One region of the Streptomyces sp. NPDC006197 genome, then DNA from elsewhere that is predicted to be linked to it. Evidence: riboswitches for the same ligand, from Rfam matches in the RefSeq annotation. Region 1 holds a riboswitch; each other region holds the start of a gene.
The links. A riboswitch is a leader RNA that binds a small molecule or an ion and turns the genes downstream of it on or off. The one in region 1 is predicted to bind thiamine pyrophosphate.

Region 2: it holds a riboswitch for thiamine pyrophosphate, as region 1 does, so the genes downstream of both, thiO (glycine oxidase ThiO) here and ABZ318_RS33145 (thiamine ABC transporter substrate-binding protein) in region 1, are expected to answer to the same signal.
Region 3: it holds a riboswitch for thiamine pyrophosphate, as region 1 does, so the genes downstream of both, thiC (phosphomethylpyrimidine synthase ThiC) here and ABZ318_RS33145 (thiamine ABC transporter substrate-binding protein) in region 1, are expected to answer to the same signal.

What each region holds. Positions count from the first base shown of each region.
Region 1 is NZ_JBEXSZ010000156.1:4,870-11,227, reverse strand. Features, by position in the region: gene ABZ318_RS33155 (ABC transporter ATP-binding protein) at 1-894, opposite strand, end outside; gene ABZ318_RS33150 (iron ABC transporter permease) at 894-2,507, opposite strand; gene ABZ318_RS33145 (thiamine ABC transporter substrate-binding protein) at 2,561-3,655, opposite strand; TPP riboswitch at 3,727-3,837, opposite strand; gene rlmN (23S rRNA (adenine(2503)-C(2))-methyltransferase RlmN) at 3,867-4,973, opposite strand; gene ABZ318_RS33135 (hypothetical protein) at 5,113-5,823, shown strand; gene ABZ318_RS33130 (phosphatidate cytidylyltransferase) at 5,922-6,358, opposite strand, start outside.
Region 2 is NZ_JBEXSZ010000268.1:221-4,363, forward strand. Features, by position in the region: gene ABZ318_RS39120 (Rv2175c family DNA-binding protein) at 1-222, opposite strand, end outside; gene ABZ318_RS39125 (FAD-dependent oxidoreductase) at 266-1,498, opposite strand; TPP riboswitch at 1,594-1,707, shown strand; gene thiO (glycine oxidase ThiO) at 1,705-2,898, shown strand; gene thiS (sulfur carrier protein ThiS) at 2,895-3,107, shown strand; gene ABZ318_RS39140 (thiazole synthase) at 3,113-3,907, shown strand.
Region 3 is NZ_JBEXSZ010000014.1:52,473-58,830, forward strand. Features, by position in the region: gene ABZ318_RS06850 (metallophosphoesterase) at 1-618, shown strand, start outside; gene ABZ318_RS06855 (hypothetical protein) at 778-1,428, shown strand; gene thiC (phosphomethylpyrimidine synthase ThiC) at 1,872-3,689, opposite strand; TPP riboswitch at 3,683-3,817, opposite strand; gene ABZ318_RS06865 (YibE/F family protein) at 3,856-5,268, shown strand; gene ABZ318_RS06870 (SsgA family sporulation/cell division regulator) at 5,448-5,888, opposite strand; gene ABZ318_RS06875 (helix-turn-helix domain-containing protein) at 6,027-6,358, opposite strand, start outside.

The DNA of each region.
Region 1 (6,358 bases):
CCGTACGACGACCTGGCTGCCCCGGAAGGTCCGGGACTCCACCGTCCAGGCGGAACCGTCCCCCACGAGCCGCACCCCGCCCGGGCGGACGAGGAGTCGCCGCTCCCCCTCCGGCGAGCCGTCCGGGACCGGGACCTTCCCCCACACCGTCTGCGCGACCGTGCCGGTCACCCGTGCCGCCACCACGTTGTCGAAGCCCAGGAACCGCGCCACGAACTCCGACGCGGGCCGCCGCCACACGTCGGCCGGCGCACCCGACTGGGCGATCCGCCCGTCCCGCATGACCACGAGCCGGTCGGCGAGCGCGAAGGCCTCGCCCTGGTCGTGGGTGACGGCGAGGACCGTCGTCCCGAGCCGCCCGAAGAGCTGCCGCAGCTCCACCACGAGCCGCTCCCGCAGGCCCCGGTCGAGCTGGCCGAGCGGTTCGTCGAGCATCAGGAGCCGGGGCCGGGGCGCGAGCGCGCGGGCGAGCGCCACCCGCTGCTGCTCGCCGCCGGACAGCGCGGCGACGGACCGCCGCTCGGCGCCGGGGAGGCCGACGAGGTCGAGCAGCTCCCGCACCCGCTCCGCCTGTTCGGCCTTCCCGGCACCCCGCATGCGAAGGCCGAAGGAGACGTTGCCGCCGACGTCCCGCTGCGGGAAGAGCTGGTGGTCCTGGAACATCAGGCCGACGCCCCGCCGGTGCACCGGCACCCCGGCCTGGTCGGCGCCGCCGAGCAGCACCCGGCCGCCGTCGAGCGACTGGAGCCCGGCGACGGCCCGCAGCAGCGTGGACTTGCCGCTGCCGCTCGGGCCGAGCACGCACACGATCTCGTGCTCGGCGACGTCCAGGTCCACGGCGTCGAGCACGGCCCGCTCCCCGAACCGTACGGTCGCGTCCTCGATCGACAGCATCAGAACTCCCCGGAGGTCCGGTCGGTGCGGAGCCGTTCGAGCAGCAGCAGGGACACCGCGCACACCACCATCAGAATCGTCGAGAGGGCCATCGCCTGGCCGTAGTTGAGTTCGCCGGGCCGGCCGAGCAGCCGGGCCACCGCCACCGGGAGCGTGGGGCTGTCGGGCCGGGCGATGAACACGGTCGCCCCGAACTCGCCGAGCGACACCGCGAACGCGAACCCGGCCGCGATGAGCAGTGCCCGCCGCACCAGCGGCAGGTCCACCTCCCGCCAGGCCCGCCAGGGCGAGGCGCCGAGCACGGCCGCCGCCTCCCGCAGCCGCTCGTCCACCGCGCGCAGGACCGGCAGCATCGTCCGTACGACGAAGGGGACGCCGACCAGGGCCTGGGCGAGCGGTACGAGGATCCAGCTGGCCCGCAGGTCGAGCGGCGGTTCGTCGAGGGTGATGAGGAAGCCGAAGCCGACGGTGACGGCGGAGACCCCGAGCGGCAGCATCAGCAGCGCGTCGAAGCCCCGCACGAGCCGGCCGGCCCGCCTGGTCAGGGCCGCCGCCGCGAGCCCGCCGACCAGCACCGCGATGGCGGTGGCGGCCACCGCGTACCGCAGCGAGTTCCCGATCGCCTCCAGCGGCGGGACGAGGAAGGTCCCGGACTCGTCGAGCGAGCCGAGCGCCCGGTAGTAGCCGAGCCCGTACCCGTGCGGCCCGGCGAAGGAACGTTCCACGAGCACACCGAGCGGCAGCAGGATCAGCAGCGCCACGGAGAGCAGCACGCCCGCGAGCAGCGCCCACTGTCCGGCGCCGCGCGGCCGGCGCGCGGTCCGCTCGGGTGCCACGAGCCGCAGGGCGGTCTCCCGCCGCCGTACCGTCCAGGCGTGCACGCCCAGGATCGCGCCGACCGCCACGAACTGGACGAGCGTGAGCACGGCCGCCGTCGGCAGGTCGAGCAGCCGGGCGGTCTGCCGGTAGATCTCGGCCTCAAGGGTGGAGTACGCGTCCCCGCCGAGGATCTGCACGACGCCGAAGGAGGTGAAGGTGAAGAGGAAGACCATCAGGGCGGCCGCCGCCACCGCCGGCACGAGCGCGGGCAGCGTCACCGTCCGCCAGGCCGTCCAGCGCGAGGCGCCGAGGACCCGGGCGGCCTCCTCCTGGCGCGGGTCGAGCTGCGACCAGAGGCCGCCGACGGTCCGGACGACGACCGCGTAGTTGAAGAAGACGTGCGCGAGGAGGATCGCCCACACGCTGGTGTCGAGCCGCAGCCCCCACAGCTCGTCGGTGAGCCCGCCCCGGCCGACGAGCGCCAGGAACGCCGTGCCGACGAGGACGGTCGGCAGCACGAACGGCACCGTGACGACGGCCCGCAGCACGCTCTTGCCGGGGAAGTCGAAGCGGGCGAAGACGTACGCCCCGGGCAGCGCCACCAGGAGGGTGAGGCCGGTGGAGGCGAGCGCCTGCCAGACGGTGAAGCCGAGCACGTCGAGGATGTCCGGCCGGCTCAGCGTCTCGCCGATCCGGCCGAACCGCCAGGCGCCGTCGGGGCGGAGCCCCCGGTCCACGATGGACACGACGGGCCAGGCGAAGAAGACCCCGAAGAACGCGACGGGCAGGGCCATGAGCCCCAGCCGCGTCGCGTTCCCCCGGAGGTCGCGCCTCACTCCGGGACGCGCTACTTCAGGACGAGCGACGACCACTGCCGGATCCACGGGTCACGCTTCTCGGCGATCTTCTCGGGCGCCATGGTCTCCGGCTTCTCGATCACCACGCCGTGCTTGGTGAACAGCTCCGGCAGGGCCGCGTCCTTCGCCACCGGGTTGACGAACATCTGGAGCGGCATGTCCTCCTGGAACTCCTTGGAGATCAGGAAGTCGATCAGCGCCTTGCCGCCCTCGGGGTTCTTCGCGCCGTTCAGCAGGCCCGCGAACTCGGTCTGCCGGAAGCAGGTGCCGGTGGAGACGCCGGTGGGCGCCACCTTCGGCTGCGGCTCGCCGTACAGCACCTCGACCGGCGGGCTGGAGGCGTACGACACGACCAGCGGCCGGTCGCCCTTGGCCTGCTTGCCGCCGGCCGAGCCGGAGAACTCCTGGTTGTAGGCGAGCTCCCAGCTGTCGACGGTCTTCACGCCGTTGGCCTTGAGCTTCTTCCAGTAGTCCTGCCAGCCCTCGTCGCCGTACTTCGCGGCCGTGCCGAGGAGGAAACCGAGGCCCGGGGAGGACCGCTCGGGGTTCTCCACCACCAGCAGGTCCTTGTACGCCGGCTTCGCGAGGTCGTCGAAGGTGACCGGCGGCGCCAGCTTCCTGTCCGCGAAGTACTTCTTGTCGTAGTTGACGCAGATGTCGCCGGAGTCGATCGGGGTGACCCGGTGCTCCTTGTCGAGCTGGTACGCGGCCGGGACCCGGCCCAGGCCCTTCGCCTCGTACGGAACGAAGATCCCGTTGTCGAGGGCGCGGGACAGCAGCGTGTTGTCGACGCCGAAGAAGACGTCGCCCTGCGGGGAGCCCTTGGTCAGGATCTCCTTGTTGACGGCCTCGCCGGCGTCGCCGCTCTTCAGCACCTTGACGGTGAAGCCGGTCTGCTTGGTGAAGTCCGCCAGCACCTCCTTGGAGGCGTTGAAGGAGTCGTGGCTCACGAGGGTGACGGTCTTGGGCGCGGGCGCGCCGGTCTTGCCGGCCGCCCCCCGGACGTCGTCGGTGCCGCACGCGGCCAGGCTGGTGACGCCGAGCGCCGCGACGATCGCGACGGCAGCGGCCTTCTTGATGCTCACTGAGATTCCTCCTGGGTGTGACCAGGAAGAGACGCGGCCCCGCCCACCCGAAGGTGGGCAGGGCGCAACAGCTTGAGTTACGACCGAACTTCCTACCCAGAATGACCTGGGCGAGGTTCAGAGGGTCTGCGGTCCTACGGTGACCGCACTCTCAGCGCTGTGGCGCTCCCCTGTCGGAATATGGAGATGTGTTCGAGCTCAGACTACAAGGTCAGCGCTCGGCGGCCGCGAGCTGTCCACAGGCACCGTCGATCTCCTGCCCCCGGGTGTCCCGCACGGTCACCGGCACGCCGTGGCGGGCGATCGCCTCGACGAAGGCCTTCTCGTCCTCCGGGCGGGACGCCGTCCACTTCGAACCGGGCGTCGGGTTCAGCGGGATCAGGTTGACGTGCACCCGCTTGCCCTTGAGCAGCCGGCCCAGCAGGTCACCGCGCCAGGCCTGGTCGTTGATGTCCCGGATGAGGGCGTACTCGATGGAGATCCGGCGCCCGGACTTCTCCGCGTACTCCCAGGCCGCGTCGAGGACCTCGCGGACCTTCCAGCGCGTGTTGACCGGCACCAGGGTGTCGCGCAGCTCGTCGTCCGGGGCGTGCAGCGACACCGCGAGCCGGCACTTGAAGCCCTCGTCGGCGAAGCGCAGCATCGCGGGCACGAGACCGACGGTGGAGACGGTGATGCCGCGCTGCGAGAGCCCGAGCCCGTCCGGCTCGGGGTCCGTGAGCCGCCGGATGGCTCCGACGACCCGCTTGTAGTTGGCGAGCGGCTCGCCCATGCCCATGAACACGATGTTGGAGAGCCGCGCCGGTCCCCCGGGCACCTCCCCGTCCCGCAGGGACCGCATCCCGTCCACGATCTGGTGCACGATCTCGGCGGTCGACAGGTTCCGGTCGAGCCCCGCCTGCCCGGTCGCGCAGAACGGGCAGTTCATGCCGCAGCCGGCCTGTGAGGAGATGCACATGGTCACCCGGTCCGGGTAGCGCATGAGCACCGACTCCACGAGCGTGCCGTCGTGCAGCCGCCACAGGGTCTTGCGGGTGGTGTCGTCGTCGCACGAGATGTGGCGCACCACGGACATCAGGTCGGGCAGCAGCTCCCCGGCCAGCTTCTCCCGCGAGGCGGCCGGAATGTCGGTCCACTCGGCGGGGTCGTGCGCGTACCGCGCGAAGTAGTGCGTGGACAGCTGCTTGGCGCGGAAGGGCTTCTCGCCGATCGCGGCGACGGCCTCCTTCCGCTCGGCGGGCGAGAGGTCGGCCAGGTGCCGCGGCGGCTTCTTGGCTCCGCGGGGGGCGACGAAAGTGAGTTCTCCGGGCTTGGGCATGGTCCTACCAGTGTCGCAGACGAATTCCGGCAAGGCCGCGCCCCAGGAATCGGCCGATCGCACGATTGGCCGATCACCCACCCGATGATGTTGAGTGTCCACGCCAATGGATCATGATCAGGTCATCGGAGGACTCCGGATGAAGGCTGTTGTACGGGGGGCCGCCGTCGCGGCGGTGCTGGCGCTCGCGCTGACGGCGTGCGAGGACGGGAGCACGACGGCGGGAGGCGCGCCGACGGGCAGGGCGACGGCGGACTCGCCCGCCGAGAAAGGCCAGGGAGGCGGCGGGTCGCCTGCTCCCACCGACCACCAGGGCATCACACCGAACTTCCCCCCGGTGTCGATCAACGCGACCGACATGTACGCCGCGCTCCCGAGCGACGGCAGCATCGAGACCATGTCCAGCGGCGAGACCATCGTGATCCAGGACGCCGACGCCCTCAGGGGCTGCGCCGAGCTGACGAGGTCGCCGTGCACCGCCGGGATCGAGGTGGCCGGGCACAAGGACATGGAGTCACGCAACCCGGACGGCGCGCGTGTCGAGTTCACCCTCCTCGCCTTCGCCGGCAAGGACGAGGCCGCCACGGAGATGAAGGCTCTCGCGGAGCAGAAGCGGAAGCCCGGCGAGGCGGACGAGCACCCGGTGAAGTCGCTGAAGATGAACACCGGCGCCGAGGAGACCGAGGCGTTCCAGCACGACAACAGCATCGACGTCGTCATGCGCGTCGGCTCCGTCGTGGCCTACGTCATGGCGAGCGACACCTCGCCCGACAACGCGAAGTACGCGGCGAAGCTCCAGATCGCCCGCGTACAGGCAATCGCGGCAGGGATCGACCCGGACCGCGGCTGACCTGGGGGACGCCGTGCCCTCACGGCATGCGAAGGGCCCCCGGTCCGCACCTGACGTGCGGACCGGGGGCCCTTCCGCGAACCCGACGGAAGCTCCGCTCAGCCGCTGCCCACGAACAGTGCCAGCAGCAGCCACACCACCGGCGCCGTCGGCAGCAGCGAGTCCAGCCGGTCCATGATGCCGCCGTGCCCCGGCAGCAGCGTGCCCATGTCCTTGATGCCCAGGTCACGCTTGATCATGGACTCGCCGAGGTCGCCGAGCGTCGCGCTCGCCGCCACCGCCAGGCCGAGGATCAGACCCTGCCACCAGGCACCCTCGTCGATCATGAACTCCATGCACAGCGCGCCCGCCGCCATCGCGAACGCCACCGCACCGACCAGACCCTCCCGGGTCTTGCCGGGACTGATCCGCGGGGCCAGCTTGTGCTTGCCGAAGCGCCAGCCGACCGCGTACGCCCCGGTGTCGCTGACCACGGTCAGGATCAGGAAGGTCAGCACCCGCTGCGGCCCGTCGTCCGCGGTCAGCAGCAACGCCA
Region 2 (4,143 bases), on a different contig from region 1:
CAGCGTCAGGGTCCCGACCAGACCCTTGACGACCTTGTCGCCCTGGATGAAGGCGGCGGGCACGTACAGCGCGTTGTTCGGTCCGCGGCGCACGGCGATGAGCTGGCCCTCCTTGACCAGCTGCCGCACGCGCGTCACCTCGACATCGAGCATCTCCGCGATCTCGGGCAGGTTGAGCCAGGCGGGGACGAGAGCATCGATCTTTACGTCAATCTCGGTCACAGGACAAGCCTGCCATCCCGGACTGACAGCCGGTAGTCGGACCCTACCGGGCTGCCGCCTTCAGGGGGACGGACGGGTCCGCGGCGCGCTCGGGGTCGACGGGCGCGGCGGCCTCGATCAGCTTGCGGCCCTGCGCCAGGTCGCGCGGGCGGCCGACGGCGAGGAGGGCCACCGGCACGCCGGCGCGCAGCCAGAGCACGGACCAGGCCTCGTCGGCCGGGTCGCCGCGCCACAGCAGCTCGTCGGCGTCCGCGTGGTGTCCCGCGTACTGGACGAAGCGGCCGAACTGCTCGGACCAGAAGTACGGCACCGGGTCGTACGGCACGTCGGCGGCGCCGGTGATCGCCGCCGCGACCACGCGGGGCCCCTGGAGCGCGTTGTCCCAGTGGTGGACGAGGAGCCGCTCCCCGTAGCGGGCGGAGGGGAAGGAGGCACAGTCGCCGACGGCGTACACGTCGGGCAGGGAGGTGCGCAGCCGGTCGTCCGCGGTGACGGCGCCGCTCGGGTCGAGGGCGATGCCGGAGCCGGTGAGCCAGCCGGTGGCGGGGCGGGCGCCGATGCCGACGACGACGGCGTCGGCGGGCAGCTCACGGCCGTCGGCGAGGACGACGCGGCCGGGCGCACCGGGCGCACCGGGCTCGACGGTGTGTACGCGCGCGTGGGTGAGGAGTTCGGCGCCGCTCGCCCCGTACCACTCGGCCATGGGGGCGGCGACCTCGGCGGGCAGCGCTCCGGCGAGGGGGCGGTCGGCGGCCTCGACGACGGTGACGGCGCAGCCCGCCTCGCGCGCGGCGGTGGCGAACTCGGCGCCGATCCAGCCGGCGCCGACGACCACGACGGAGTGGCGGCGCTCCAGGACGGGCCCGAGGCGCACGGCGTCGTCGAGGGTGCGCAGCAGATGGACGCCGGGGACGCCCTCGGTGCCGGGCAGGGTGACGGGATGGGCGCCGGTGGCGACGACCAGGGTGTCGTACGCGACGGGTCCGGCCTCGGTGTCGATCTCGTGGTCGGCGGCGCGCAGTCCGGTGACGTCCAGGCCGAGCCGGAGCTCGATGTCGAGGTCCTCGAAGTCGATCTCGAAGGCGGAGTCCTCGGCCTTGCCGAGGAGGATCGCCTTGGAGAGCGGCGGCCGGTCGTAGGGCTGGTGGGGTTCGGCCCCGATGAGGGTCAGGGGGCCGGTGAAGCCCTGCTCGCGCAGGGCGACGGCGGTCTGGACGCCCGCCATTCCGGCGCCGACGATCACGACGTGCTGCTGGGCCTGCTTCTGCTCGCTCACCCGACCACCTTACGCATCTGACGAATCGTCAGGAATAGGGGGGTGGTGAGGGAGGGGTCTGCGGCCCCCGGCGGCGCGGGCTAGTCTGGCGGGCGTAAAGCACTCGCGGGAGTCCGGACGCACCGGGCTGAGAGGGAGGCTGGGACGGCCTCCGACCGTACGAACCTGATCCGGGTCATGCCGGCGAAGGGAGGGGCTGGACGCCCATGCGTTCTTCTCGTGTCCATGTGTCCGACGTCCGTGTCTCCGACGTCCTCGTGGTCGGGGGCGGCATCATCGGCCTGGTCACGGCCTGGCGGGCCGCGCAGCGCGGGCTGCGCACCGCCGTCGTCGACCCCGACCCGGGCGGCGGGGCCGCGCGGGTCGCGGCCGGCATGCTCGCCGCCGTCACCGAACTCCACTACGGCGAGGAGACCCTGCTCGGGCTCAACCTCGCCTCCGCGGCCCGCTACCCCGCGTTCGCCGCCGAACTGGAGGAGGCCGCCGGCCACGACGTCGGCTACCGCGCCTGCGGCACCCTCGCCGTCGCCCTCGACGCCGACGACCGGGCCCACATGCGCGAACTGCACGCCCTGCAGACCCGCTGCGGGCTCGTCTCCGAATGGCTCAGCGGCCGCGAGTGCCGCCGGCTCGAACCGATGCTGGCGCCCGGCGTCCGGGGCGGGCTGCGGGTCGACGGCGACCACCAGGTCGACCCGCGCCGACTGGCCGCCGCGCTCCTGCGCGCCTGCGAACGGGCCGGGGTCGTCTTCCACCGGACCCTCGCGGAGCGGCTCACGGTCGTGCGGGACCGGGCGCGCGGCGCCGTGCTCACCGACGGCGAGGAGCTGACGGCCGACCAGGTCGTCCTCGCCGCGGGCAGCCTCAGCGGGCGGCTCGCGGGCGTGCCCGAGGAGGTGCTGCCGCCGGTCCGCCCCGTCAAGGGCCAGGTCCTCCGGCTGCGGGTGCCGCCCGCGTACGCCCCCTTCCTCTCCCGCACCGTCCGCGCCGTCGTCCGCGGCAGCCACGTCTACCTGGTGCCCCGCGAGAACGGCGAGCTCGTCGTCGGCGCCACCAGCGAGGAGCTCGGCTGGGACACCACGGTGACGGCGGGCGGGGTGTACGAGCTGCTGCGCGACGCCCACGAGCTCGTCCCGGGCATCACCGAGCTGCCGCTCACCGAGACGCGGGCCGGACTGCGCCCCGGCTCCCCCGACAACGCGCCGCTGCTCGGCCCCACCGCCCTGCCCGGCCTGCACCTGGCCACCGGCCACTACCGCAACGGGGTGCTGCTCACCCCCGTCACCGGCGACGCCATGGCCGAGGCGCTCACCACCGGCGCCCTCCCCGACGAGGCGCGCCCCTTCACCCCCCGTCGTTTCTCCCCCGCCCCTCCCGTACGTCAGGAGCAGCCCGCATGAACGTGTCCATGACCGTGTCCGTGAACGGAGAGGCGCGCGAGCTCTCCGGCCCCCTCTCCCTGGACGCCCTCGTGGCGACCCTGACCACGGCCCCCTCGGGCGTCGCGGCGGCGCTCAACGAGACGGTCGTGCCGCGCGGCGAATGGGCCACCACGCTGCTCGGCGAGGGCGACCGGGTCGAGGTCCTCACCGCGGTGCAGGGAGGCTGACCGGAATGTCCGACGACGTTTTCACCCTCGGCGGTACGGAGTTCTCCTCCCGCCTCATCATGGGCACCGGCGGCGCCCCCAGCCTCGACGTCCTGGAACGCTCCCTCTCCGCCAGCGGTACGGAACTGACGACGGTCGCCATGCGGCGTCTGGACCCCACGGTCCAGGGCTCGGTCCTCTCCGTCCTGGAACGCCTCGGCATCCGGGTCCTGCCGAACACGGCGGGCTGCTACACCGCGGGCGAGGCCGTCCTCACCGCCCGCCTGGCCCGGGAGGCGCTCGGCACGAACTGGATCAAGCTGGAGGTCGTCGCCGACGAGCGCACCCTCCTGCCGGACGGCGAGGAGCTCCTGGCCGCGGCCGAGACCCTGGTCGACGACGGCTTCGTCGTCCTCCCCTACACCAACGACGACCCCGTCCTGGCCCGGAAGCTGGAGGACGTGGGCTGCGCGGCGATCATGCCGCTCGGCTCCCCCATCGGCTCCGGACTCGGCATCCGCAACCCGCACAACTTCCAGCTGATCGTCGAACGGGCCGAGGTCCCGGTGATCCTCGACGCCGGCGCGGGAACGGCCTCGGACGTGGCGCTCGCGATGGAGCTGGGGTGCGCGGCGGTGATGCTGGCGTCGGCGGTGACGCGGGCGCAGGAGCCGGTGCTGATGGCCGCGGCGATGCGGCACGCGGTCTCGGCGGGCCGTCTGGCCTTTCGGGCGGGCCGCATTCCCCGCCGGCACTTCGCCTCCGCGTCCTCCCCGACCACGGGCCAGGCCCACCTGGACCCGGAACGCCCAGCCTTCTGACCCCACCGGGCCTGCGCCCGCCCCCGTTGTGGGCGCCCGTTCCGCCGGGGCGGTGCCCACCCTCGCGCCCTCCGTTGTGGGCAGTCGCTTCCGCCGGGGCGGTGCCCCCGCCCACCCCCGTTGTGGGCAACTGTTCCGCTGGGGCGGTGCCCCCGCCCACCCCGTTGTGGGCAACTGTTCCGCTGGGGCGGAACGGGTGGGCACAACGGAACGGCGCCCCTTGCCGGGCCTAGGCT
Region 3 (6,358 bases), on a different contig from region 1:
GCCGCCGCCGGCGGCTACTGCAAGGCCCTCATGGGCAACCACGAGCTGCTGCTGATCGGCGCCAAACGCTTCGGCGACACGCCCGTCAACTCCGGCGCGGGCACCGCCACCTTCCAGGCGGCCTGGCTGCTCAACGGCGGCCAGAAGCACGACATGGACCGGCTCCAGGACGTCCACCTCCAGTGGATGTCCCGGCTCGACGCCGTGGTGCGCGAGGACGACCACCTCCTCGTGCACTCCGACACCACCGCGTACCTCGAATACGGCCAGACCATCGAGGACGTCAACGACACGGTCCACGAGATCCTCAACCGGAACGACGCCGACGAGGTCTGGGACGTCTTCCGGAAGTTCACCAAGCGCTTCGCGTTCCGCGACGACGGCGGCCCGCAGGCCGTCCAGGAGCTGCTCTCCACCTACGGCGGCCGCCGGATCGTGCACGGCCACAGCCCCATCCCGTACCTCCTCGGCCAGGTCGGCACCGAGGACGGCGAGGACAGCGCGGGCCCGGTCGTCGACGGACCGCACGTGTACGCCGACGGTCTCGCGATCGCCATGGACGGCGGAGTGACCATGGCCGGAAAGCTACTGGTCGTCCAACTCCCCCTGAACGGCTGACGCATAACGCTGCGCATCCGGGGAAGGCGATTTCCGGAAAGACCCTGTCAGGCCGTGGTGTCACCGCAATACCATCGGGTCATCCGTAGCAGGCTCTCCTCCGTTTCCGCCCGACCCACCGTTTCCCACGGCTGATCCGGGCCTACGGAGCATCGGGGGATGCACATGAACGTGGCTCCGCACCTGCTGACCGAGGATCGCGCCGAGTACGAGCGGGTCCTCGACGACGCACTGAGCACCGCCCACGCACGTCCGGATCTCGCCGGAGTCGGAACGAGGCTCACGGTCGCGCAGCTGCGCGCCATGACGATGAACGCGACAGCGCTCATCACCACCGCCGCGGCCCTCGAGTACGACCACTTCGTGAAGGTCCGCGAGCAGAACCGGGCGGCCCTCGGGACCCGGACACCCGAAGCCGAACCGGGCACGGACACCGGCGCGGGCGCCGGCGTCGTCGCCATCGTCACCGTGCTGCTGCCCGTCCTCGCGGGCACCGCCGCCGCGATATTCCTGCTGGTCGGCGGGGTCCTGCACGCCCTCGCGCCCAGCGTGGTGTTCGGCGAGACCCTGCTGACGGCAGGCCTCGTCTTCGCCGCCCTCGCCGCCGCCGGCCTGCTCTCCGCGGGCGTCGGCCTCCTCGTGACCGCCCTGCGCAACAGGCCGGCCGCGGCGGACGGGGCCGCCACGGCCGACGACGAACTCTCCCTCGCCAGGGAGGCCTGGCGCCACGCCCTCCTGGAGCGCGGCATCCTCCCCTTCCTCCGCGACGCCCTCGCCGCCGCGGCGCCCCCGGACCCGACGGCGCCCTGAGGAACGGCGGGGCCGGGGCCCACCCGGCCGACGGCAGGAGGAACGGCGGGCCGGGACCACCCGGCCGACGGCAGGTAGACGCGGTTGCCGCTCGCCACGAACTCCTACGACTTCTCCGCCGTACCGACCTCGATCTCCCGCTGCGTGCCGCCGTGCTCACGCCGGATGTGAAAGGCCTCTACACCGGCCAGGCCGACCGGGTCCGCCTGCTCACCGAGGGCGGTCGGCAGATACGGGGGAAGACGCCCTTCGTCCCCGACACGAAGATCCCCGGCTGCCCGTCCGACTGGGTCGCCCGGATGATCCCGCCGGGCGACAGCGTGACGGAGTGCAGCATCCACCTCGTGACGGACGACGGTGCCAAGCCGTTCGCGGTGGGTTTCGCGGAGGCGGGCCAGCCGGGACTGGTGACCTGGCGGGCCCCCTCCGCTGAGGCGGCCGGGTCAGCCGGCCGACCCGCCGCCCGTCTCCGCCAGCGGCAGATACACGCGGTTGCCGGAAGCCGCGAACTCCTTCGACTTCTCCAGCATCCCGGCCTCGATCTCCTCCGGGGTGGCGTCCGCCTCGCCGCCGAACTGCTCCGTGATGCTTCTGCTGATCTTCATCGAGCAGAACTTCGGACCGCACATCGAGCAGAAGTGCGCGGTCTTCGCGGGCTCCGCCGGCAGCGTCTCGTCGTGGAACTCGCGTGCGGTGTCCGGGTCGAGCGCCAGGTTGAACTGGTCCTCCCAGCGGAACTCGAACCGCGCGTCCGAGAGCGCGTCGTCCCACTCCTGCGCACCCGGGTGCCCCTTGGCGAGGTCCGCGGCGTGCGCCGCGATCTTGTACGTGATGACGCCCGTCTTCACGTCGTCCTTGTTCGGCAGGCCCAGGTGCTCCTTGGGCGTGACGTAGCAGAGCATCGCCGTGCCCCACCAGGCGATCATCGCGGCGCCGATGCCGGAGGTGATGTGGTCGTACGCGGGCGCGACGTCCGTGGTCAGCGGGCCGAGCGTGTAGAACGGCGCCTCCTCGCAGATCTCCTGCTGGAGGTCGATGTTCTCCTTGATCTTGTGCATCGGGACGTGCCCCGGGCCCTCGATCATCGTCTGCACGTCGTGCCGCTTGGCGATCGTGTTCAGCTCGCCGAGCGTGCGCAGCTCCGCGAACTGCGCCGCGTCGTTGGCGTCCGCGATCGAGCCGGGGCGCAGACCGTCGCCGAGCGAGTACGTGACGTCGTACGCCGCCAGGATCTCGCAGAGCTCCTCGAAGTTCGTGTAGAGGAAGTTCTCCTTGTGGTGCGCCAGGCACCAGGCGGCCATGATCGAGCCGCCGCGCGAGACGATGCCGGTCTTGCGGCGCGCGGTGAGCGGCACGTACGGCAGGAGCACGCCGGCGTGCACCGTCATGTAGTCGACGCCCTGCTCGGCCTGCTCGATGACCGTGTCCTTGTAGATCTCCCAGGTCAGCTCCTCGGCCTTGCCGTCGACCTTCTCCAGGGCCTGGTAGAGCGGCACGGTGCCGATCGGCACGGGGGAGTTGCGCAGCACCCACTCGCGGGTGGTGTGGATGTTGCGGCCGGTGGACAGGTCCATGACCGTGTCGGCGCCCCACTTGGTCGCCCAGGTCATCTTCTCCACCTCCTCCTCGATGGAGGAGGTGACGGCGGAGTTGCCGATGTTGGCGTTGACCTTCACCAGGAATCGCTTGCCGATGATCATCGGCTCGATCTCCGGGTGGTTCACGTTCGCCGGCAGCACGGCGCGGCCCGCGGCGATCTCCTCCCGTACGACCTCGGGGGAGACGTTCTCGCGGATCGCGACGTACTCCATCTCCGGGGTGATCTCGCCCCGGCGGGCGTACGCGAGCTGGGTCACCGCCTGCCCGGCGCGGCCGCGGCGCGGCAGGCGGGGGCGGCCGGGGAAGACGGCGTCGAGGTTCTTCAGCCCACCGCCGCGCGGGGAGGTGTGCTTGATGCCGTCGTCCTCGGGGCGGACCGGGCGGCCCGCGTACTCCTCGGTGTCGCCGCGCGCGATGATCCAGTTCTCGCGCAGCGGGGGAAGGCCCCGCCGGACATCGGTGTCGATGGCGGGGTCGGTGTACGGGCCGGACGTGTCGTACAGCGTGACGTCCTTGCCGTTGGTGAGGTGCACCTGACGGACGGGCACCCGGAGGTCGGGGCGCGAGCCCTGGACGTACCCCTTGTGCCAGCCCGGCGTGCGCTCCTGCCCGTCGGTCTGGTTCTGGTCGGAGGCAGGCGTGCGTGCATCCTGAATGGTCATGAGACCGATCTCCCTACGCCGGCATTACCCGGTAACAGGTTCGGCGGTCGGCGCAGCCTCTTCCCGTACGCGCGTACGGTGATCAGCGCCCTCTCAGCCCGGTGCTCCGAGCTCCCGCGTGTGCAAAGGTGCCACCACGCTAGCGTCATCCCTGGCGTGCTGAACAGTGGGCCCCCGCCGTTCTTGCGATGATCGGCCGGTGACTTCCCCCCAGCAGCCCCCCGAGCCCCACCGCCACGCCCACGATCCCGGACACGGACACGGTCATGGGCACGGAGCCGGAGGAGGAGGCGGCGGGCACGGCCACAGCCACAGCCATGGGCCCGCCGCCCCGGTCTCGCGGCATCTGCGCAAGGTCATCGCCGCGATCCTGATCCCCTTCGCCGCCGCCGTCGTCGTCGGGCTCGCGGTCCTGTGGCCGGGCGGCACCCCGGCGCACGAGCGCACCGGCGTGGGCTTCGACCGGCAGACCCAGCAGGGCGAGGTCGTCTCCGTCGAGCACGTCGACTGCAAGGACGTGAACGCCGCTCAGGTCCCGCCGACCGGCGACACCTCCACTCCGGAGGGGCGCGAGGCGGTCAACGCCCAGCAGGGGAAGTGCGAGAAGGCGACGGTCGAGGTCACCAGCGGTCCGGACAAGGGACGCAGGTTCGTCGAGATCGTGCAGCCGGACGCGCCGCGCCAACTGCACCAGGGGCAGGGCGTGGTGGTGGCGTACGCCCCCGACGCCCCGCACGACCTGCAGTACTCGGTGACCGATGTGAACCGCAAGCTGCCGATGGCGCTGCTCGCCGGCATCTTCGCCGTCGCGGTCGTGGTCGTCGGCCGGATGCGGGGGCTCATGGCGCTCATCGCGCTCGCCGTGAGCTTCCTCGTGCTGACGTTCTTCATCCTGCCGGCGATCCTGCAGGGCTCGAACCCGCTGGTCGTGGCGGTGGTCGGGTCGAGCGCGATCATGCTGCTCGCGCTCTACATGTGCCACGGGCTCTCGGCCCGCACCTCGGTCGCCGTGCTCGGCACGCTGATCTCGCTGCTGCTGATCGGTCTGCTGGGCTCGCTCTTCATCGGCTGGGCCTCACTCAGCGGCAACACCGACGACAACACCGGTCTGATCCACGGCCTGTACCCGGAGATCGACATGTCCGGCCTGCTGCTCGCGGGGGTCATCATCGGTTCGCTCGGTGTGCTCGACGACGTGACGGTCACCCAGACCTCGGCGGTCTGGGAGCTGCACCAGGCCGATCCGGGCATGGGGCCGCGCGGCCTGTACCGGGCAGGGATCCGGATCGGTCGCGACCACATCGCCTCGGTCGTGAACACGCTGGTGCTGGCGTACGCGGGTGCCGCCCTGCCGCTGCTGCTGCTCTTCTCCATCGCCCAGAGCAGCATGGGGACGGTGGCCAACAGCGAGCTGGTCGCCGAGGAGATCGTCCGGACCCTGGTCGGGTCGATCGGTCTGGTGGCGTCCGTCCCGGTCACCACGGCGCTCGCGGCCCTGGTGGTCTCCGCCGACCGGCCGGCGTCCGGGGGTGGGAAGCCGGCTGCGGTACGGGGAGGGCGGCGCCGTCGCGCCAAGTGAGGTGTGCGTGCTGGGGGATCGGGCCGGCCCGGCTCGGGGAGGAGGGTCCGGCTCGCCTCAGGGAGGAGGGCTCGGCTCGGAGAGGACGACCGGTTCAGGCGGGCCTGTTCAGGCGGACCGGCTCAGGCGGGCCGATTCAGGCGGACCGATTCAGGCGGACCGGCTCCCTAGGGGCCGGCTCAGGCGGGGCCGGCGTTCTCTTCGGCCAGGATCCGGCCCAGGGCGGCCTCCAGGTGGTCCTCGAAGTCGCCGAGCGTCCGTTCCTGACCGAGCGGAACCAGCTTGTCCGTCCGGTCGAGGAAGGCGACCAGCGGCGGCGCGCTGGCCCGGAACAGTGCGCGGTCACCGCCCACCTGGAGCCGGATGGAGACGTCCGAGAGCCGCTCGGGCTCCGTCGGGGCGATGTGCACGTCACCGTCCCCGCTCGGCCGGTTGATCCCGTCGAGCAGCAGCTCCCGCCCGAACGCCCAGGTCACAGGGGCGTCTCCGGGAAGGTGGAAGGTCATCCGCACCGCGTAGGGATCCCGGGTCTCATACCGGAGTTCGACCGGGATCTTGAAGGAGAGCTCCTCGGAGACGAGGAAGCTCATCAGGACCTCGGCCTGAACTGACTCTCGCATCGTGTACCCCGCAGTAGATGAAGCAGTTGTGTAAACACAGCTGCTGAAAGCTGTGACCGAAACGGCCAGGAATGATCCCCCACGGCCCTCTTGACGCAATCGTGCTGTAAGCACTAGCAGATCACAAGGAGTGATTTTTCAGATACTGATAGAGAACGCGAGTGAACCGAAGAGCTTTCCGATCTCTGTGCGTAGTCGCTCGACTGCTGGGAGCAACCGTTCTTCCTGGTGAAGAGGGAGGGAAATCGCCATTGCGGCCGCTGTGGAGCCCGCGGTGATGGGGATCGCGGCACAGACCGTGCCCAGCGCATATTCCTGGCGCTCCACCAGGGGTTCCATTCGTCCCAAACCGCCCAAACGATCCAAAAGGACACGGCGATTACGCACCGTGTACGGAGTGATGGCTTCCACCGGGTGGCGGTCGAGGTGGTCTTGACGAGATTTCAGATCGAGTTGACTCAGCAGGCACT